One region of the Stenotrophomonas sp. STEN225 genome, then DNA from elsewhere that is predicted to be linked to it. Evidence: riboswitches for the same ligand, from Rfam matches in the RefSeq annotation. Region 1 holds a riboswitch; the other holds the start of a gene.
The links. A riboswitch is a leader RNA that binds a small molecule or an ion and turns the genes downstream of it on or off. The one in region 1 is predicted to bind thiamine pyrophosphate.

Region 1 (11,139 bases):
ACACCGAATAGTCCGGCGCGCGTACGCCGCCGTCGGCACGGGCCACATTGGCGGCGGCATAGCGCCAGCCACCGGTGACATCCAGGCCCTGCACGAACGGCAGTGCGTAGGCCAGGTGCACACTGGCACGCACCTTCGGCACGTTCACCAGCTGATGGCCTTCCTGGCCCGGCGTGTCGGTATCGCGTGCACGCGCCTGCAGCACGCTGGCGCTGGCGACGATCTGCAGCGCATCGGTCAGCTGGCCGTTGGCGGTCAGCTCCAGGCCGGTATGGGTCTGCGTGCCGCGCTCGACGAAGGTGTAACCGGCATCGCTGTCATCCGGCATGGCGTACTGGTAGGGCTGCGAGATGCGGAACAGCGCGGCGCCCAGGGTGAGCGAGGCAGCTGGCACGTACTTGACGCCGGCTTCCAGCTGCCGTGACTGCACCGCCGGCAGGAAGGCATCGGCGTTGGAGGTCCAGAACGGTGCCTCTTGGCCCAGCGCAATGCCGCGCACATAACTGGCGTACGCATTGAGCTGGTCGGTGGCCTTCCATACCAGCGCGGTCTGCGGCAGGAAGCGCGACAGCCGGCTGTGCCGCTGCGGCGTGCCGCGCTTGTCGTACGCGCGCTCGTCCAGGCGGACGAAGCGGCCACCGGCCAGCCACTGCCAGTCATCGCCGAACTGCATGCGGTCCAGCACGAACACGGCGGTCTGGCGGCTGTCCAGACGCCGTGCGGACGGGCCGGGCATCAGCGGCGAGGGCTCGTACACCGGCACCTGCGTGTCGTGGATGTTGCTGCTGCCTACGTACTCGTTGACGCTCGGTCGCCTGTCCACCGTGCGGCGGAACGTGTCGGCGCCGACCGTCAGCTGGTGGCCGACGCTGCCGGTGTCGAAGCGGCCACGCAGCTCGGCGCGCGCCTGCTGGTTGCGGCGGGTATCGTCCGGACTGCGGTAGTCGTAGATGTCGTAGTCGCCGTTGGGGGCGAAGTAGTTGCCGGGCACGCTGCCATCAGCGCACGCGTCGGCGTAGTAGCAGCCATAGGCGAAGGCGACGTTGTCGTCGATCACCGAGCGGCTGTGGCCCACCGACAGCCGCGACTGCCAGCGCTCGTTGAAGTCGTAGGTGTGTACGGCGGTGATGTTGGTGCTGGCGATTTCCACCGGGCGCTGCCACGGCTGATAGCCCAGCAGGTGCTCGCGGTCGACGCCACGAGGCAGCTCCCGTGCGCCCAGCAGCTGGTAACCGGACACCGAGCGCTGCGAACTGGTCTGGTAGTTGGCGTCCACTTCCAGCTTGCCGCGCTCGCCGATCAGCCAGTCCGCTGCAAGCGAATAGAAGTTGCGGCGGCCGTCGGCGTGCTCGACGTAGGACTCGCTGCCCTCCCAGGCGGCATTGAGGCGGATGCCGAAACGCGGCGTGATCCAGTGGCCGACATCGACGGCGGCATAGCGCGAGCCTTCCGAATCGGTGCCAAGGGTAGCCGTGCGCACTTCGGCCGGGCGCTTGCCGATGTAGTTGATGATGCCGCCGGGTGCCATCACCCCCGCGGCGAGGCCGGCTTCACCCTTCAGGATCTCCACCGCCTGCACGTTCTCCAGCGCCAGCCGCTGTTCGCCGGCGATGGCCAGCCCGTTGAAGCGGTAGCCGGTGGCGGCATCGAGCGCGAAGCCGCGGATGGCGACGTTCTGGTAGTAGCCCACCGGCGCGTAGGCATCACCGAGCGAGGCGTCATTGCTGGCCAGTTCGGACAACGAGCGCACCTGTCGACGGTCGAGGTAGTCGCGTTCGAGCACGTTCACCGAGGCCGGGGTGTCCTTCCAGGAGCCGGCGCCGAATGCACTGACCCGCGCGCTGTCGGCCGCCGGCCTGCCGGCCTGCACGCGGACCGCTGCCAGCTCGGTGGGCGAACGTTCGCCGCTGTCGGCTGTCACGTCGGGGGAGGCTCCAGCCTCGCTGGCATGCAGCGGCAGCGCGGCACAGAGGGCGAGAGCGAGCAGGGTGGGACGCAGGCAGCGGTTCATTCGATTCGTCTTCGGACAACAGGGGAGACGAAGCGACGGCGCGCAGGTGCACCGGCCCGGAACGGGGGTGTGGCTGCGGCTCAAAGCTCCCTACGCCGGTGCAAACCGGATCAGGTTCCAAGGGACTCTCTCAGCCTGCAGATCCAGGCACCCCCGCTTCAGGCCGCTATTTCACTACAGATGGCAGGGATTTGCGAGCCGATGCCCTTCAGGCGGCGGCATGCAGCGCCTGCAGCAGGGCCTGGCCGGGTGCGCTGGCGAACCACGCGGCATGGCCCAGCATGAAGGGATACCAGGCGACATCGGCGTTCGCTGTCGAGCCGGTGATGCCTTCGAAGTACTCCACTTCGGACAGTGCGAAGTCGAAGTGGACCATCGGCAGCAGGTCCGCCAGCAGGTGCAGGCGGGTGGCCGACAACGGCAGCACTTCGCGGTAGCCGTCGAGCAGCGCCAGCGCGATGTCGATGCGCACCGCCTCATGGCCCCGCTCCAGCTCCAGCCAGGCCACGGCATTGCGCTCGATCGCGGTGGCCAGGTCGAACAGCGCGCTGGTAGGTGAGGCGAGGCCGAAATCCAGCACGGTGCTGACGTCGTCGCCGCGCCACAGCAGGTTGGAGACATGCCAGTCGTTGTGCGCCCACAGCGGCGGCTCGGCGGACAGGCGCTCGGCCAGGCCGGCATGCCAGGGCAGGACGTCGCGGCGCAGCTGCGCCTGCCACGGAATCCGCGCCAGGTAGCGCGCCAGTCCCGGGCGGTCGGGAAGACCCGCTTCCAGCGCGCTGATGGGGTCGGCGGCGCGGATCAGCTCGTCGCGTGCCACCAGGACATGCGTGCTGCGCTGTGGGGCCTGGTAGCTGGCGGCGGCCTGATGCAGCCGGGCCAGCATGCGTCCGGCAGAATGCGCCCGTGCGATGTCCGTCAGCAGCGTCCAGGAGGCGGCGTCGCGGTACAGATCGTCACCCACCCCCGGTGAATGCAGTTCATAGGTCCAAGGCCCATGCTCGATGGCGCTGTCGCCTCCGGCGGTGGGCAGAACCTTCACCACCGGCACGCCGGCAGCGTCCAGATGGGCGATGAAGCGGTGTTCCTCCTGCAGGCAGGCGGCACTGCGCACGCTGCGGTGGTGGCGCTTGATGAACACCCGGCCGCGGGTACCCTCGACCAGCGCGGCGGCCGACAACGGCCGGGGGCTGTGCCAACGCAGGGCGCTGTCCGCGTCCAGCACCGGATAACGGCGGGCCAGCCAGGCGACCTCGGCTGCATCGATCGCGGGCCAGTCGGCAGCGACCTCATCGTTGTTGAGGCCCTGCACGCGGTGGGCGGTGGAGGTCATGCGGGGGCCGGGGGCAAAGGAGTCATCCAGGGCTGCGCATTCAACGCCATGGACGGCCCGGACGCAAACGGGCGGGTCATCGACCCGCCCGTTTGCCGGTGATGCCGGGCAGTGCCGGCGAGGGTTACCAGCCGCGGTGGCGACCGCGGTCGTGGTAGTAGCGGCGGTCGCTGTCGCGCCAGCGGCGGTCATGACCGCGGTCCCGATAGCCATAGCCCCGGTCGTAGCCGCGCTGGTAGCCGCGGTCGTAGCGGCGGTCATAACGACGGTCGTGGCGGTCCGGGGTGGTCAGGTTGCCGATCGCGCCGCCGGCCACGGCACCGCCGACGGTGGCGGCCGGATCGCCATTGGAGATCAGGTGGCCGGCGACGCCGCCCACCACCGCACCGACGACGGTGCGCTTGTCCTTCCTCGACATGGCGCTGGCGTCGCTGACCACGGCGACACCGGCCAGCAGGGCCAGGGCCATCGCCACGCCACGGAAGCTGAGAGCGGAAGTACTGAGCATGTTCGGTTCTCCTGTAGGGGCATGCCACGGTGGGCAGGGAGGGCGCGGGCGCCCTGGCTGCCGTAGTGACCACGCTGGCGCCCGGAGATTGCCGGAACATTGCGTGGGCCACTGGGCGGCGTGCGTATTCATCTAGCGTCAGACGGCATGAAGCCTGCCTGAAAGTTCAATGGCCGGATGGCCAGGATTCAGATTTTGCCGTCACGCAGATAGTCGAACAGCTCCGCATCGCCTTTCAGGCCCAGCTTCAGCATCGCATCGCCCTTCTGCCGGCTGATGGTGCTGACGCTCTTGTGCAGCTGCACCGAGATCTCCTTCACCGTCATGCCGGTGCCGAGCAACCTCAGCACCTCCAGTTCGCGCGGCGACAGCGGTTTGCCGTCGCCTTCGCGCATGCGCCAGCTGCCGGCGGCCTCGACCCGCTCGCGCAGGCTGCGGCTGATATAGAGTTGGCCGCGGTTCACCGCCTGGATCGCCTGCGGCAGCTCGTCCATCGACGAACTCTTGTCGACCAGGCCGAGCACGCCGCTGTCGAGCACCATGCGCAGGATCGCCAGGTTGCTGGAAACGCTGAGCATCAGCACCTTGAGGTCGGGATGGCGGCGCCGGATCATGCCGATCATGGCGAAGCCATCGGCCTGGGGACTGCCGGGCATCGAATAGTCGGTGACCAGCAGGTCGCATGGCTGGCTGGTCAGCAGCGCCATCAGCGCCTGGGCGCTGTCGGCTTCACCGACGACTTGGCCAACGCCGCTGGACTCGATGACGGCGCGGGTTCCGATACGGACCACGGGGTGGTCGTCTGCGATGATGATGCGCAAGCTCATGCTCTAGTATGACCACCGGGCACGCCGGACCGCGACCATCGCGGCTCCTGGCAGGATTCTAGGAGATCAACGCCGATGCGTAGCTGGGCTGTTCGCGGGCGGGTCCTGCTGCTGGCCATGTTGGGTCCTGCCGTCGCTTGGGCGCAACTCGCGCCCGGCCCATTGCCGTTGAGTCCCCTGCAACGCGAATACCTGACCGCGCACCCTCGCATCGTCGTCGGGCAGTATGACAGCGGTTGGCCCCCTTTCGAGTCGATCCACGAAGGCCAGCAGGTCGGCCTGGGACCGGACTACTTGTCGCTTTTGGCTCGTCGTTTGGGCGTGAAAGTCGAGGCACGCCGCTATCCGGACTGGACATCCGTGCTGGACGCGGCATGCCGGGGCGAGATCGATGTGGTCATGAACATCGGCCTGAGTGCCGACCGAACCCGTTGCATGGTCTACACCTCGGCCTATGTCGAAGCGCCGCTGGCGGTGGTCGGACGACCTGGAGACCTGCGTGCTTCGGAGATGCCGGATCTTGACGGACTGCGCGTCGTGATCGAGCAGGATTTCCTGACCGCACCGCAGGTGCGTGCACGATTTCCACGCGCTCGACAACTTGTCGCAAATGGCACTTTGGCGGCGTTGCAGATGGTCAGAGACGACAAGGCCGACGTCTATATCGGTAATGCCTATGTCGCCACCGAGCTGATCGCGGCCCATCAGCTGAAGGGAGTGGTGCTGCTGCGGCCCAGCGATCTGCCGCCGGAGCGGGCGCACTTCGGCGTCCCCAACAGCAAGCAACCGCTGGCCGAGGCACTGGATCTTGCGCTGGCTGCCACCAGCCAGGCGCAGCGGGACGCGCTGGCCCAGCGCTGGCTGCGGCCTCCGGAATGGTCCGCGTCGGCGCAGCTGGCCCTGAGCCAGGCCGAAAAGCGGGTGCTGCAGCAGCCGTTGAAGATCACCTTCGCGCCCAATGCCGCGCCGCTTTCGTTCACCGACGACGACGGCCAGCCCAGCGGCCTGACCAGCGAGTACCTGCGGCGGCTGATCCAGGTCGGCGCCAACCTGAAGGTGGAAACCAGCCACGACTGGTTCGAGGTGCGCGAGAAGGCGCTGCAGGGTGAGGTGCAGGCGGTGATGGGCATTCCCACCGATTCGCGCTACCTGGGGCCGGACTGGGTGTTCAGCCAGCCCTTCATCAGCGTGCCGAGCGTGATCGTCGGCACGCGCGACAGCCCGGCGATCCTGGGGCTGGCCGATCTGCAGGGCAAGCGCGTGCTGCTGTCCGACCCGGAACGCCTGCGCGGCTACGTGCTGCAGCAGGCGCCACGGGCAAAGATCATTCCCGCGCGCAGTGGCGAGCAGGCGTTGCAGCGATTGGCCAATGGCGAGGCCGATGCCTACGTGGGCAACCTGGTCCTGGTCGATCACCTGTTGCGCAACCGCTTCCCGGGCCGTCTGCAGATCCTTGCGCCGGCCGGATTCGGCGACCAGCTGGCGCTGGCTGTCGACCGTCGCCATGCCGCCCTGGCGACCACCTTCGACCGCCTGCTGCTGCAGATGTCACCGCGGGAGCATGAGGCGCTGCGGGGCGACTGGCTGGCCGTGGAGTATCGCAGTGGCGTGGACTGGGACGCCGTGCTGCATTGGGGGCTTCCGCTGCTGCTGGTGCTGCTGACCGGGGCGGTGGTGCATGGCGTCGGTCACTGGCGGCTGCGCCGGGAGGTGGCCGGTCGCCGCCATCTGGAGCAGCGCCTGGCCGAGGTCACCGACAATCTGCCTGCGGTGGTCTACCAGGCACGTCGCGACGCGGACGGCAGCCTGGCCTTCCCCTTCATCGCCGGCGACCTGCAGGCACTGTTCGGCATTCCGCGGCAGCGTGCCGAGCAGGATGCGCAGGCGCTGCTGGCGCGGATCGAGGACACCGACCGCCAGGCCGTGCTGCAGGCCATCGACCAGGCGGCCCGCCAGTTCGCGCCGCTGGCCTTCGAGTTCCGCCTGCTGCCGGGTGATGACGGCACGCCCGCGCGCTGGGTACGCAGCCAGGCTCACCCTTACGTCACCGAGGCCGGTGCCGTCACCTGGAGCGGCTACTGGGTGGACGTGACCCAGGCACGCGCACAGGCCGATGCGCTGGCGGCGGCCAAGATCGAGGCGGAACAGGCGGCCGAGGCCAAATCACGCTTCCTGGCCACGATGAGTCATGAGATCCGCACGCCGATGAGCGGTGTACTGGGCATGCTGGAAGTGCTGGCGCACTCGCCGCTGGATGCAGAACAGCAGCGCATCCTTGCCGTGATCGAGGATTCTGCGCAGATGCTGCGGCAGATCCTCGATGACATCCTCGACTACTCGCGCATCGAAGCCGGTGCGCTGCGCCTGGAACCGGTGCCATTGTCACTGCGGACCCTGCTGGAAGGCGTGTGCCGGCTGATGTCGGCGCAGGCCAGCGCGCGTGGCCTGGCCCTGCACGTGCAGATCGATCCGCAGCTGGCTGCGGCGCATGAAGTGGATGGCGTGCGCCTGCGGCAGATCGTCTTCAACCTGCTCAGCAATGCCATCAAGTTCACCGCGCAGGGCGATGTGTGGCTGCGGCTGGAGGTGCTCGGGCCGACCACCGCCGATGGCAGTCAGCCGTTGTGCCTGAGCGTCATCGATACCGGCATGGGCATCGCGCCGGAACAGCTGCAGCACCTCTTCGCGCCGTTCACCCAGGCCGGTGCATACATCCAGCGCGACCATGGCGGAACCGGCCTGGGCCTGAGCATCTGCCAGCGGCTGGTGCAGATGATGGACGGCACGTTGACCCTGCAGAGCACGCTCGGCGAGGGCACCCGCGCGGAGGTCCGTCTGTCGCTGGTGGAAGCCGGCATCGAGGACGTCGCCGTGCTGGCGAGCGAGCACGAGCAGGCGGCGCTGCTGCCGACCGCGCTGCGCCAGAGCCGCGTGCTGGTGATCGAGGATCATCCGACCAACCAGGCGATGATGGCCTGGCGGCTGCAGCAGCTGGGCCTTCCGCACGTGCTGGTGAGTGATGGCCAGCAGGCGCTGGACCGGTTGGCGTCGGAACGCTTCGACCTGGTGATCACCGATTGCCGCATGCCGGTTCTCGATGGCTTTGCGTTCACCCGCCTGCTGCGCGAGCGCGAAGGCCGCCAGGGCCAGGCGCGCATGCCGGTACTGGCATTGACGGCCAGCGTGCTGGACGACGACGCGCGACGTTGCCGCGAGGCCGGCATGGATGAGGTGCTGGCCAAGCCGTTGTCGCTGGCTACGCTGCGCGCGGCGTTGATGCGATGGCTGCCGCAGGCGTCCGTGGCACCGGAGGCGACCGCCGAGTCGTCCGCAGCGGTGGAGGGCGACGCATCGCTGGACCTGGCGGGCCTGCAGCGGCGCTTCGGTTCGCATGCGGTCGCCGTGCAGCTGGCCGCCACCCTGCTGCAGGCCAGCGAGGTGGATATCGCGGCCGTGCAGCGTGCGGTGCAGGCCGGCGACCGCGAGGCCGCCGCCCTGCACCTGCATCGCCAGGCCGGGGGGCTCGGGGCGGTGGGTGCGCATGCGCTGGCAACGCAGGCCAATGCCCTGGTCGAACGCCTGGAAGACGCCGGAGAAGTGGACAGCGCGCCGTTGTTCGCCGAAGTCCAGGCGTTCCTGTCACGCCTGCAGCAGCAGCTGCAGGGGCTGTCTCACTGAGCAGACTGCTGCTGCAGGTAAGCGATCACCAGCGCACGTCGTTCGGCGCTGGGAAAAGCGTTGTACATGCGCGTGCCGGGCACCTGCTGCGTTGGTGACTGCAGGAAGGCATCCAGGGTCTGCGCGGTCCAGACGATATCGGCCCGGCGCATGCCCTGCGAATAGCCATAGTCGGGCAGGCTGCCAGCGCGGCGTCCGATCACACCGTGCAGGTTGGGGCCGAACCGGTGGATGCCACCGGCCTGCACCGTGTGGCAGCCCGCACACAGTTCGAACGCGCGCTGCATCGCCTGTTGTCGCGCCTGCTCAGGTGTGGCCGGTGGCGTGGCCGTGCGCTGGCAGCCGCTGCACGCCAGCAGCAGGACGAGGGCAGGGAGCAGACGGAAGGCACGCATGGGCGGAGAGGATAGCCGTGGCCGCCGCGGGCCGGGCTGCGACACGCGGTCGCAGCCCCCTGCGGTCACATGCCCGAGTAGTTCGGGCCGCCGCCGCCCTGCGGGGTCACCCAGACGATGTTCTGGGTGGGATCCTTGATGTCGCAGGTCTTGCAGTGCACGCAGTTCTGCGCGTTGATCTGCAGGCGTGCGTTGTCGGCTTCGCCAACGAACTCGTACACGCCGGCCGGGCAGTAGCGCGCTTCCGGGCCGGCGTACTCGGCCAGGTTCACCTTCACCGGAATGCTCGGGTCCTTCAGGGTCAGGTGGCTGGGCTGGTTCTCGTCGTGGTTGGTGCTGCTCAGGAACACCGAACTGAGACGGTCGAAGGTCAGCACCCCGTCCGGCTTCGGGTAGCTGATGCGGGTGTGCTGGGCCGCCGGCTCCAGGCAGGCGTGGTCCGGCTGCGTACGGTGCAGCGTCCACGGCGGGTTGCGCACGCCCAGCTTCGGCAGCAGCCACTGCTCCACACCGGTCATCAGCGTGGCCACGGTCTGGCCCTTCTTGAACCACTGCTTGAAGTTCTTGGCCTGCTGCAGTTCGGTGAACAGCCAGCTGGCTTCGAAGGCCTGCGGATAGGCGCTCAGTTCATCGTGCTGGCGATCGGCGGCCAGCGCGTCGAACGCGGCGTCGGCGCACAGCATGCCGGTCTTGATCGCGGCGTGGCTGCCCTTGATGCGGCTGGCGTTGAGATAACCGGCCTCGCAACCGACCAGCGCGCCACCGGGGAACACCGTCTTCGGCAGCGACAGCAGGCCGCCGGCGGTGATCGCACGCGCGCCGTAGCCGATGCGGGTACCGCCTTCCAGATGCTTGCGGATATCCGGATGGGTCTTGAAGCGCTGGAATTCCTCGAACGGGCTCAGCCATGGGTTCTTGTAGTCCAGGCCGACCACGTAGCCGATGGCGACCTTGCCGCCGTCGGCGTGGTACAGGAACGCGCCGCCGTAGGTGTCGCTGTCCAGCGGCCAGCCGGCGGCGTGCACCACCAGGCCCGGCTCATGCCTGGCCGGGTCGATCTGCCACAGTTCCTTGATGCCGATGCCGTAGGCCTGCGGGTCCTTGCCTTCGTCCAGCTTGTAGCGGGCGATCAGCTGGCGGCCGAGGTGGCCGCGCGCGCCTTCGGCGAAGACCGTGTACTTGGCGTGCAGTGCCATGCCGCGCTCGAAGGCCGGGCCGATGCTGCCGTCCTTCTCGATGCCCATGTCGCCGGTGGCCACGCCGATCACTTCGCCGTTGTCGCCGTACAGCACCTCGGCGGCGGCGAAGCCGGGGAAGATCGCCACTTCCAGCGCCTCGGCCTGCTGCGCCAGCCAGCGGGTCACTTCGCCCAGGCTGATGATGTAGTTGCCTTCGTTGTGGAAGCACTCCGGCAGCAGCGCATTGGGCGTGCTGCGCGACCCGGTCTCGCTGAGGAACAGGAACTCGTCGCGGGTGACCTTCTGCTTCAGCGGTGCGCCGCGTTCGGCCCAGTCCGGGAACAGTTCGGTCAGGGCGCGCGGGTCCATCACCGCACCGGACAGAACATGTGCACCGGGCTCGGAGCCCTTCTCCAGCACGCACACCGACAGTTCGCGGCCGGCTTCGATCGCACGCTGGCGCAGGCGGATCGCGGTGGCCAGCCCGGCTGGGCCGGCACCGACGATCACCACGTCGAACTCCATTACTTCACGCGGGGGCAGGGCGTTGGCTTCAGCGCTCATCGATTGCATGACTCGTGGGTAGTGCCGGTAGCAGGGCCACCGGCGGTTGCCTGGAAATCGCGCGTGCAGCCACGGCGAAACGGTTGTTTGAATGTGTCAGGGTACCGGGACGGGCGTGATCGAGCTAGATCGCCGATGTTCACGTCGTGATTGCTGCAGTGCAGCGTACGCCCGCAGCCGGATGGGAGCCGACCTTGGTCGGCACGCGCTTCCCGGATGACCGACAATGGCCCGGTCCCGACTGCGTGTGAGTGCCATGGCCCTGGATCCGTACGACCTGTTCGATGTCCGTTCCCTGCTCAGCGAGGAAGAGCGCGCAGTACAGGACAGCGTGGCGCGTTTCACCAACGAGCGCGTGCTGCCGATCATCGGCGATGCCTTCGACCAGGCGCGCTTCCCGGCCGAACTGGTACCGGAGATCGCATCGCTGGGCCTGCTGGGCGCGACACTGCCGGCCGAATACGGTGGCGGTGGCCTCGGCGCGGTCAGCTATGGCCTGATCTGCCAGGAGCTGGAGCGCGGCGATTCGGGCCTGCGCAGCTTCGTTTCGGTGCAGAGCTCGCTGTGCATGTATCCCATCTACGCGTACGGCAGCGAGGAACAGCGCCAGCAGTGGTTGCCGGCGATGGCACGCGGCGAACTGAT
Region 2 (11,139 bases), on a different contig from region 1:
AGCAGTGCGGCCAGCATCAACAGGCCCAGCACCAGCAACAATCGACGTCGCAGGTAGCGCCAGCGACGGCGTCGCATGTCCTCCGGGGCTGGCGTGTGCACTTCCACGACCGCGTTGGAATCGCCAGCCGCGCCTTCGGCATCGACCGCCAGTTCCGCTTCGGGCTCGGGCATGGCCTGCACCGGCACGCGCAGGCGGTAGCCGGTCTTGGCGATCGTCTCGATATACGCCTGGCCGTTGTCATCGTCGTTGGCGAAGGCTTTGCGCAGCTGGGTGACCGCCTGCGTCAGCACATCGTTGGTGGGCAGCGTATCGGGCCACACCTCGGCGAACAGTTCTTCGCGGGTGACCACGCGCCCGGGTTGCCGCAGCAGCACACGCAGCACGCCCAGCGCCTTCGGCGTCAGCCGGCGCGGGCGACGCGCGCCGGCAACTTCGACCTCTCGCGAGGACAAAGTGACGACACATTCGCCGATCCGGATCCGATCAGATTCGGTGGGCTGGATTTCGCTGCGGTTCATTTTTTGCTAAACAGTAGAGACAGTTTCCGGGCAGTGTTCGCCTTCGATACCGCCCCCAGCGGGGAACAGCGAAAAGCCAGACTCCGCACAAAGCATCGGCGCATACCGCAAAAACAATGGAGCGCGCGAATACTAGCCTATGCCGGTTACCTCGCCTATCGCGTGGTCGACATCAGGCTCTCTCTCGCCGACGCATTCACATAACTTCGCACCATCATTCGCGCCCTTTCGGGCGCGAAATTTTTATCTGCCATTCATTTTCAGAAACGCCGCAGCATGGTCAATCCGACCAGCCGCGAAACCACCAAAGCCACGTACATCACGCCTGAGAACTGCTCCAGCATGACCAGTGCGCGTGCCTGCGGATGCAGCGGCACGACATCGCTCAGGCCGACCCCGGACAGCAAGCTGAAGCTCAGATAAAGCAGCTCCATCCAGCTTCGCTGAGGTCCCTCGCTGCTGCCCTGGAAACTGCCCGGATACCACTGTTGGCACACCCCAAATGCGAAGGCGAATGCCCACGCCAGCAACGTGAAGGTGGCGCCGGCCGCGAACAGTTCGTCGCGGGTGACTTTGTGGTCCTGCAGCATGTAGGCGATCAGCGCGCCGGCCGTATAGAAGTAGAGCAGGCTCTCCAGCAGCTGCGCGGTGGTCACCAGCGCGGCGCGGTCCAGCAGCGCGCCGGCGATGGAGAACACCACCGCCGGAATCGCCAGCAGCAGTGCCAGCCATGTACCCAACGGGCTGCGCTGGACCACCCACAACGCCAGGCCCAGCACCGCCATTCCAAACATGCCCAATGCGGCGCGGCCGGCGGCCGTGTCGTCCAGCGCGGGATACAGCATCACCGCCAGCAGCTGCGCGCCCAGCAGCCACGCGGACGGATGGCGGCGGGCGATGGCCAGCCAGCGGGTGGTCACGGCAACAGGCATGGCGTCCCTTCCCCGGAAAGATGGGCGGAGGATAACGGGATGCGCGTGAGGCGCGCGATGCAGCGCCGCCGGGGCACGCCCGGCGACGCCAGTCCGATCAGCCCTGCTGGTAGACCTCCGCGCCCGCAGCGCGGAACTGCTCGGACTTCTCCTTCATTCCGGCCTCGGCGTACTCGCGCACGTCCTGGGTGATCTTCATCGAGCAGAAGTGCGGCCCGCACATCGAGCAGAAGTGCGCCAGCTTGTGCGCGTCCTTGGGCAGCGTCTCGTCATGGAATTCCTTTGCCTTCTCCGGGTCCAGCCCGAGGTGGAACTGGTCTTCCCAACGGAACTCGAAGCGCGCCTTGCTCAATGCGTTGTCGCGGACCTGCGCGCCCGGATGCCCCTTGGCCAGGTCGGCCGCATGTGCGGCGATGCGATAGGCCATGATGCCGTCGCGCACATCCTGGCGGTTGGGCAGGCCAAGGTGTTCCTTCGGCGTCACGTAGCAGAGCATCGCGGTACCGAACCAACCGATCATCGCTGCGCCGATGGCACTGGTGATGTGGTCATAGCCGGGCGCGATGTCCGTGGTCAGCGGCCCCAGCGTATAGAACGGAGCCTCACCACATTCGCGCAGCTGCTTGTCCATGTTTTCCTTGATCAGCTGCATCGGCACGTGCCCGGGACCTTCGATCATCGTCTGCACGTCATGCTTCCATGCGATCTTCGTCAGCTCGCCCAGCGTTTCCAGCTCGCCGAACTGCGCCGCGTCGTTGGCGTCTGCGATGCAGCCCGGGCGCAGCCCATCGCCCAGCGAGAAGGTCACGTCGTAGGCCTTCATGATTTCGCAGATGTCTTCGAAGTGCGTGTAGAGGAAATTCTCCTTGTGATGGGCCAGGCACCACTTGGCCATGATCGAGCCGCCGCGACTGACGATGCCGGTCACCCGCTTGGCGGTCAGCGGCACGTAGCGCAGCAGCACGCCGGCATGGATGGTGAAGTAGTCCACGCCCTGTTCGGCCTGTTCGATCAACGTGTCGCGGAAGATCTCCCAGGTCAGTGCCTCGGCACGGCCATCGACCTTCTCCAGGGCCTGATAGATCGGCACCGTGCCGATCGCCACCGGCGAGTTGCGGATGATCCACTCGCGGGTCTCGTGGATGTGCTTGCCGGTGGACAGGTCCATCACCGTATCGCCCCCCCAGCGGATCGCCCACACCAGCTTCTCCACTTCCTCGGCGATGCCGGATGACACCGCGCTGTTGCCGATGTTGGCGTTGATCTTGGTCAGGAAGTTGCGGCCGATGATCATCGGCTCGCTTTCCGGGTGGTTGATGTTGTTGGGCAGCACCGCCCGGCCACGGGCGATTTCGTCGCGGACGAACTCCGGGGTGATGATCTTCTGGATTGATGCGCCGAAGGCTTCGCCCGGATGCTGCTGCAGCAGGCCTGCATCGCGGATCGCGTCCAGCCGCTGGTTCTCGCGGATGGCGACGAATTCCATCTCAGGCGTGATGATGCCGCGGCGCGCATAGTGCATCTGGGTGACATTGCCACCCGCACGGGCGCGGCGCGGCAGGCTGCGGGCCGGGAAGCGCACCGCATCGAGCTTCGGGTCGTGCTCGCGATCGCGGCCGAAGGAAGAGCTCAGGCCATCAAGCTGTTCGGTGTCACCCCGCGCTTCGACCCAGGCACGGCGCAGGGCCGGCAAGCCCGCGGACAGGTCGATGCGCACGTCAGGATCGGTGTAGGGGCCGGAGGTGTCATACACCGTGACCGGCGCGTTCTCTTCGCCGCCGAACAGGGTCGGCGTGCGGCTCAGTGTGATCTCGCGCATCGGCACGCGCAGGTCCGGGCGCGAGCCGGTGACATGGATCTTGCGCGAGCCGGGAATCGGCCGGGTCACGGATTCGGAGAGTTGCTGGGCCTGTTGCTGCAGGGCGGAGAGCTGTGCGTTCATCGGGCATCGTCCAGGAGGGTCAGGGACGAAGCGGCGGCGCACTGCCCCCGCACGCGGACGGCCCTTGGGCCGCGTCCGGGTTCGGTTGCATTGCAAAGCTTCCCTACGCCGGTATGAGCCGGATCAGGTTCCAAGGGACTGTCTCAACCGTGGCCGATGGCCGCGGTACCCCCGCTTCTTGCCGGCATTAGACCATAGAAGTCCTGCAACAGGGCGAGCCTACGGGGCGGCTGCGCGTCACGCGACATTGATGAATTAACGCAACCATGACGTCGCGTTCAGTAACGTGCACGCGCATCGTGTCGCTGCGACCGATGACGCATCGCCGCCATCGCGGCCCCTGCCCGGCTAGCGCTCGAGTGCCGCCGGCCCCTCGCTGCAAGCATTTGCTCGCTCCCTCAATCCCTTTGATCGGAGAAGCTCCTTCATGGTGTTTCGTGTTTCCATCGCACTGGTCCTGTTGCTGGTGCTGCTTGCCGGCGTAGCACCCGGTCCCTTCAACGCCGTGGTGCAGAGCATCCTCGGCGAACTCATCCGCGGCATCGGCTGGCTGTACCTGCTGGTGGTGTTCCTGGCGCTGGTGTTCCTGATGTACCTGGCGTTCGGCCGCTTCGGCAACCTGCGCATCGGTGGCGAAGACGCCGAACCCGAATTCTCGCGGGCCAGCTGGATGTCGATGCTGTTCGCCGCCGGCATGGGCATCGGCCTGGTGTTCTGGGGGGCGGCCGAGCCGATCTCCCACTTCAGCAAGCCGCCGGAAGGACTGGCACCGGAAAGCATGGACGCCGCACGTGCAGCGATGCGCTATGCGTTCTTCCACTGGGGCCTGCATCCGTGGGCGATCTACGCGCTGATCGGTCTGGCAATGGCGTGGTTCCAGTTCAACCGCAACGGCCGCGGGCTGGTCAGCGACATGCTGCAGCCGATCATCGGTCATCATCATCGGGGCTGGATCGGACGAATTGTCAACATTGCCGCGGTGGTGGCCACGGCAATCGGTGTGGCCACCACGTTGGGCTTCGGCACCATCCAGATCGCAGCCGGCATGCAGCGCGTGTTCGGCGTGCATGCCGGTGTGCCGCTGCAGCTGACCATCATCGCCGTCGCCTTCGTGCTGTACATGGCCTCCACCCTCAGCGGCGTGGAGCGCGGCGTGAAATGGCTGTCGAACTTCAACCTGGCACTGGCCGCCCTGCTGCTGGCACTGGTCCTGGTGCTCGGGCCGACCGGCGCGATCTTCAATACCTTCACCACGACGCTGGGGTCCTACCTGAACCAGCTGGTGACGATGAGCCTGCGCATGTCACCGTTCTCCTCCAGTACGTGGGTCGCCGACTGGACGATCTTCTACTGGGCCTGGTGGATTTCCTGGGCACCGTTCGTGGGTTCGTTCATCGCGCGCATCTCGCGTGGCCGCAGCGTGCGCGAGTTCGTGGTGGGCGTGGTACTGGCGCCGACGCTGCTGGGCTTCTTCTGGTTCTCGGTGTTCGGTGGCACCGCGATCTGGTCGCAGATCTTCGGCCATGCAGACCTGGTACAGGCGCTGGGCAACGGCTATGAGACCGTACTGTTCACCCTGTTCGACAGCATGCCGCTGCCATTGCTGCTGTCGTGCATCGCGCTGGTTCTGCTGATGATCTTCTTCGTGACCTCGGCTGACTCGGCGGTGCTGGTGCTGGCCAGCATGTCCACCGACGAGGCAGGCGACCCGCCCGCCAAGCGCAAGCTGGCCTGGGGTGTGGGCATCGCGCTGATCGCAGGTGCGTTGCTGCTGGCCGGCGGCCTCGACGCGCTGCAGGGCATGATCACGATCTCGGCACTGCCATTCGCGCTGCTGATGGTGCTGGTGATGGTCTCGCTGTACCGGGTACTGGACCAGGAGTACACGCGGGAGCGGCGGCAGGCACAGCGCCAGCGGCACATGATCGATGCGTGGATCGCGCGCGAAATGGCGGCACAGGAAGAAACCCAGGCCGAAGCAGCGCGCGCGCAGGATTCGGATTGAGGGTGTTCGGCAGCCTGCGCCGGAAAAACACGAAGGGGTCGGATCCGTTTCCTCTGGAAAACGGATCCGACCCCAACCCACAGCGCGCGGCTGTTGCTGTTGCTTTTGATCTTCTTCTTTCACTTCCGTGGCTGACGCGCACGGAAATTGTCGGGGGGCGTGCGGGGGGGAAGGACGGGGATGTCCGCGGCATGGATGCCGCGGCCAAGCCTACAAGGACGTGTTCACGGCGTCCCCCGGCATTCCCATCCGCACGCCCCAATCCATGATCGGCTCTGGCGATCAGCCGCGAGGGGGCTCAGCGCGGTGGCCGGGACCTCAATACCCCGCCGCCTGCCCATCCTTCCGACTCTCCGACGCGCCGTAGTACACGCCCGTGTCCGGATCCCGCATGATCGCCTGATACCCGCCGTACGGACCGTCGGCGAACACGATGCGATGCCCCTTGCGCATCAGCGCGCGCACCGTTTCGTACGGGAAGCCCGTCTCCAGGTTCACCTCCCCCCCATCGGTCATCGCCGTGGCCTGACCGGTCGGCTCCGTGGAACCTTCATGCTGGATACGCGGCGCATCTCCGGCCTCCTGCAGGTTCATGCCGAAGTCCACCAGGTTCATCACGATCTGCGCGTGGCCCTGCGGCTGCATCGCACCGCCCATCACGCCGAAACTGGCATAGGGCTTTCCATCCTTGGTGATGAACGCCGGAATGATGGTCTGGAACGGGCGCTTGCCCGGTGCGTAGCCATTCGGATGGTTCTTCTGCAGCACGAACATCTCGCCGCGGTCCTGCAGGATGAAACCGAGCCCCGGGGGCGCCATGCCGCTGCCCATCCCGCGGTAGTTCGACTGGATCAGCGACACCATCATGCCGTCAGCATCGGCCACGGTCATGTAGATCGTATCGCCCTCCTCCAGCTGCTTCGGCGTGCCCGGCTGCACTTCCTTCAACGCCTTGTCCATGGAAATCAGTGCACGCCGCTGCGCGGCATACTCCTTGGAAATCAGCTTCTGGACCGGTGCGGGCTGGAAGGCCATGTCGGCGTAGAAGCGCGCACGATCGGCGAAGGCCAGCTTCTTGGCCTCCACGAACAGATGCACGTGCTCGGGCGAGCCGAATGGAATCTTCGAGAAGTCGTAGCCTTCAAGTACGTTGAGAATCTGCAGCGCGGCGATGCCCTGGCTGTTCGGCGGCAACTCCCATACGTCGTAACCGCGATAGTTGCTGCTGACCGGCTCGACCCACTCGCCGTGGTGGTCGGCCATGTCCTGGTAGCTCAGGTAGCCACCATTGGCCTTGAAGTAATCGCCGATGGTGTGGGCGATCTCGCCCTTGTAGAAGGCATCCCGGCCGCCGTCGGCCACCTTCTGCAACGTATCGGCCAGGTTCGGGTTCTTCCACATCTCGCCCTTGCGCGGGGCATGCCCGTTGACCGTGAACTGTTCCTTGAAGCCGGGATACTGCGACAGCCGTGGCACGGAACGATCCCAGTAATAGGCGATCACCTCGGCCACCGGGTGGCCTTCGCGCGCGTAGCGGATGGCGGGCGCAAGATTGTCGGCCATGGGCTTGCGGCCAAAGCGGCCATGCAGGGCGAACCAGCCATCGACGGCACCCGGCACGGAGACCGGCAACGGCCCGGTCGCCGGGATCTCCTTCAGGCCGCGGCGCTGGAACTCGGCCAGGGTCAGCGACTTCGGCGAGCGGCCGGACCCGTTGTAGCCGTACAGCTTCTGTGTCTTCGGGTCCCAGACGATGGCGAACAGATCGCCACCGATGCCATTGCCGGTCGGCTCCATCAGGCCCAGCGCAGCATTGGCGGCGATGGCGGCATCGACCGCCGAGCCGCCGGATTTCATCACGTCCAGTGCGATCTGGGTGGCCAGTGGCTGCGAAGTGGCCGCCATGGCGTGAGGCGCGATGACTTCCGAGCGGGTGGCGAAGGTGTGGCCGGTGATGCGGTCGGCAGCGAGGGAAAGCGCGGGCATGGCCGCCAGGACGGCGGCAGCCAGCAGGGAACGGGCAAGGCGTCGGGACACAGTCGGGTTCCGATGGAAGGGTGGTAGCACCGATCATCGCCGCTGCGGCCTTCACGCGGTATCGGGCAGAGGTCATGGGGCGAGGCGGCCGCGGCGATCGCTGCCGGCACCGGGTCACGCCCGGCGGGCAGAACCCCCAAAATCCGCGCAAAAACCTTGGTGAAAGGAGTGAATTCGGGTTCACCGAAACACTTTCAGCGGCAACCATCCTTGCGCCACAAGCGATTCCGCTGGACGCAGCGGAAAGTGCCTGGAATCACCCCGACAAGGGTTGACATCGTCAAAACAGCTGTGTTTCTCTCGATCACATGCTGCAACACAACACACCACCGCGAACCCACATCGAAGCCGCCGACATCGGCGCCGCGTCGCTGCGTTCGATTCTTGTGCTCGTACTTATTACCCAACCAACAGGTGCGGGACGAGCCAGCGTGTAAGCAGATAGAACACACCGGAACTCGATCAAAAACCCGCACCCGCCCAGGTGCGGGTTTTTTCATTTCAAGACCTGGTTTCAGACGCAACCACCATGACCACCGCCTTCTGCAAAACCCGGACCTGCTGCACCACGATGCCTCGTGGCGGCCGTTCCTGTGCGATGCGCGGCCCCTCCTCCACCGCTTTCCCCTGACCGGCCGGTACGTCGCTTCGACGACCGGCCGTTCTTTTTTCTTCCCACCGCAAGGAACCTCCCCCATGAGCACCAACGACCTGCCCCAGACCAAGATCGCCGTCATCGGCTACGGCAGCCAGGGCCGCGCCCACGCACTGAACCTGCGCGAATCCGGCTTCGATGTGGTGGTAGGCCTGCGGCCGGGCGGCCCGACCGAAGCCAAGGCCCAGGCCGATGGCTTCACCGTCGTGGCTCCCGCCGATGCGGTGAAGGATGCCGACCTGGTCGCCGTGCTGACTCCGGACATGGTGCAGAAAAAGCTCTACAACGACGTGCTGGCGCCCAACATGAAGCAGGGCGCGTGCCTGCTGTTCGCCCACGGCCTCAATGTCCACTACGGCATGATCGAGCCGCGCGCCGACCTGGACGTGGTGCTGGTCGCACCGAAGGGCCCGGGCGCGCTGGTGCGTCGCGAGTACGAGATCGGCCGTGGCGTTCCGTGCATCTGGGCGGTCTACCAGGACACCAGCGGCCAGGCCGCGCAGCATGCGCAGGCCTATGCGACCGGTCTCGGTGGCGCCCGCGCCAATCTGATCCAGACCACCTTTAAGGAAGAAACCGAGACCGATCTGTTCGGTGAGCAGGCGGTGCTGTGCGGTGGCGCCTCGGCGCTGGTACAGGCCGGTTTCGAGACCCTGGTGGAAGCCGGCTACCAGCCCGAGATCGCCTATTACGAAGTGCTGCACGAACTGAAGCTGATCGTGGACCTGTTCTACGAAGGCGGCATCTCGCGCATGCTTGAATTCATCTCCGAAACCGCGCAGTACGGCGACTACGTCAGCGGCCCGCGGGTGATCGATGCCGGCACCAAGGAGCGCATGAAGGAAGTACTGAAGGACATCCAGGACGGCACCTTCACCAAGAACTGGGTGGCCGAGTACGAAGCGGGCCTGCCGAACTACAACCGGTTCAAGCAGGCCGACCTGGAGCATCCGATCGAGAAGGTAGGCAAGGAACTGCGCGCCAAGATGGTCTGGTTGCAAGGACAGGCCGCGTAACCACGCGGCCCTCCCCCACCCGCTTGCAAGGTCCCCCATGAACTCTTCCACACACCGCAGCGCGCCACCCAACGGGGCGCGCTGGCTGACCCAGGCACTGGAGGCCGAAGGCGTCCGCACGCTGTTCGGCTATCCCGGCGGCACCATCATGCCGTTCTACGACGCGCTGGTGGATTCGTCGTTGAAGCACATCCTGGTGCGGCACGAGCAGGGCGCGGCGCTGGCCGCCAACGGTTTCGCACGCGCCAGCGGCCAAGTGGGCGTCTGCGTGGCCACCTCCGGCCCCGGCGCATCGAACCTGGTCACCGGTATCGCCGATGCGATGCTGGACTCGGTGCCGATGGTCTGCATCACCGGCCAGGTCGGCACGCCCCTGCTGGGTACCGACGCCTTCCAGGAGCTGGATGTGTTCGGCCTGACCATGCCGATCGTCAAGCACAGCTGGCTGGTACGCAGCGTCGATGACCTGCCCCGCGTGGTCGCCGATGCCTTCCGCATTGCCCGCGAAGGACGTCCCGGCCCGGTGCTGATCGACCTGCCCAAGGACGTGCAGGTGGCCGATGCCAGTCACCTGCCGGTGCATGTGCCGAGCAGCGTCGAACCACCGCCGGCAGCCACCGGCGACGCCATTGCCGCCGCCATCGCAGCGCTGGCGGCGGCGGAGAAGCCGGTGGTGTATGCCGGCGGTGGCATCGCACTGGGCGATGCAGTGCAGGACCTGCGCGATTTCGTCGAGGCCAGTGGCATTCCCACGGTGATGACCCTGCGTGGACTGGGTGCTCTGCCGGCACACCATCCGCAGTCGCTGGGCATGCTGGGCATGCACGGCACCCGCGCAGCCAACATGGCGGTGCAGGAAAGCGATCTGCTGCTGGTGCTGGGCGCACGGTTCGATGATCGCGCCACCGGCAAGCTGGCGGAGTTCGCTCCGTTCGCGCGCGTGGTCCATATCGATGCCGATGCGTACGAGATCTCCAAGCTGCGCAGCGCCGACGTCGCCGTGCCCGGCAATGTCGGCCACGCCATCCGTGCCCTGCATGCGGCCTTCCCCTCCCCCAGGGCCCATCAGGACGCATGGCGCAGCCGCTGTGCGCAGCATCGCGACCGCTTCGCCGCCCGCTACGACGCGCCAGGGCAGCACATCTACGCACCAGCGCTGCTGAAGCGCCTGAGCGAACTGGCACCCGCCGACACGGTGATTGCCTGCGACGTCGGCCAGCACCAGATGTGGGTGGCCCAGCATTGTCGCTTCAATCATCCGCGCAACCATCTGACCAGCGGCGCGCTGGGCACGATGGGCTTCGGCCTGCCGGCGGCGATGGGCGCGCAGTTTGCCTGCCCGGAGCGCACCGTGGTGCTGGTGTCCGGCGATGGCAGCTTCATGATGAACGTGCAGGAGCTGGCGACCATCGCCCGGTGCCGCCTGCCGGTGAAGATCGTGCTGCTGGACAACAGCTCGCTGGGCATGGTCCGGCAGTGGCAGGAGCTGTTCTTCGCTGAGCGCTACAGCGAGATCGATCTGTCCGACAACCCGGATTTCGTCGCCCTGGCCCAGGTGTTCGGCATCGCCGCCAGCCGCATCGATTCGCGCGATGACGTCGAAGGCGGCCTGGCCGCGCTGCTGGCCGAGCCGGGCCCGGCGTTGCTGCACGTGGCCATCGACGCGCGCGCCAACGTGTGGCCGCTGGTGCCGCCGAACACCGCCAACAGCACCATGCTGGAAAGCAATCCAGCCCATGCCCGCCAGGAGACTCCCAATGCAATACCGGCTTGACCTGGTGCTGCAGCCGGCCGAAGGCGCGCTGCTGCGCGTGATCGGCATGGCCGAGCGCCGTGGCTTCGCGCCGCGTTCGATCAGCGGTGCTCCGGACGCCGCCGATGACGGGCGCTGGCACCTGCAGCTGGTCGTGGACGGCCAGCGGCCGGCGGAGACGCTGTGCCGGCAGATCGAAAAGATCTACGACTGCGTATCGGTGGAGCTGACGCCGGTAGACAGCAGCATCGAAGGAGTATCGCAATGAACACCCGTAC

Region 2: it holds a riboswitch for thiamine pyrophosphate, as region 1 does, so the genes downstream of both, thiC (phosphomethylpyrimidine synthase ThiC) here and ACVOJ1_RS05075 (TonB-dependent receptor) in region 1, are expected to answer to the same signal.

The regions. Positions count from the first base shown of each region.
Region 1 covers NZ_JBRRBV010000003.1:244,482-255,620, forward strand. Annotated here, with positions in the region: gene ACVOJ1_RS05075 (TonB-dependent receptor) at 1-2,011, opposite strand, end outside; TPP riboswitch at 2,082-2,176, opposite strand; gene ACVOJ1_RS05080 (phosphotransferase enzyme family protein) at 2,220-3,344, opposite strand; gene ACVOJ1_RS05085 (glycine zipper 2TM domain-containing protein) at 3,469-3,852, opposite strand; gene ACVOJ1_RS05090 (response regulator) at 4,041-4,679, opposite strand; gene ACVOJ1_RS05095 (ATP-binding protein) at 4,755-8,357, shown strand; gene ACVOJ1_RS05100 (c-type cytochrome) at 8,351-8,752, opposite strand; gene ACVOJ1_RS05105 (electron transfer flavoprotein-ubiquinone oxidoreductase) at 8,818-10,494, opposite strand; gene ACVOJ1_RS05110 (acyl-CoA dehydrogenase family protein) at 10,751-11,139, shown strand, end outside.
Region 2 covers NZ_JBRRBV010000008.1:75,139-86,277, reverse strand. Annotated here, with positions in the region: gene ACVOJ1_RS10195 (winged helix-turn-helix domain-containing protein) at 1-521, opposite strand, end outside; gene ACVOJ1_RS10190 (ion channel) at 782-1,453, opposite strand; gene thiC (phosphomethylpyrimidine synthase ThiC) at 1,551-3,395, opposite strand; TPP riboswitch at 3,478-3,578, opposite strand; gene ACVOJ1_RS10180 (BCCT family transporter) at 3,823-5,400, shown strand; gene ggt (gamma-glutamyltransferase) at 5,719-7,437, opposite strand; gene ilvC (ketol-acid reductoisomerase) at 8,134-9,108, shown strand; gene ilvG (acetolactate synthase 2 catalytic subunit) at 9,146-10,882, shown strand; gene ACVOJ1_RS10160 (ACT domain-containing protein) at 10,866-11,129, shown strand.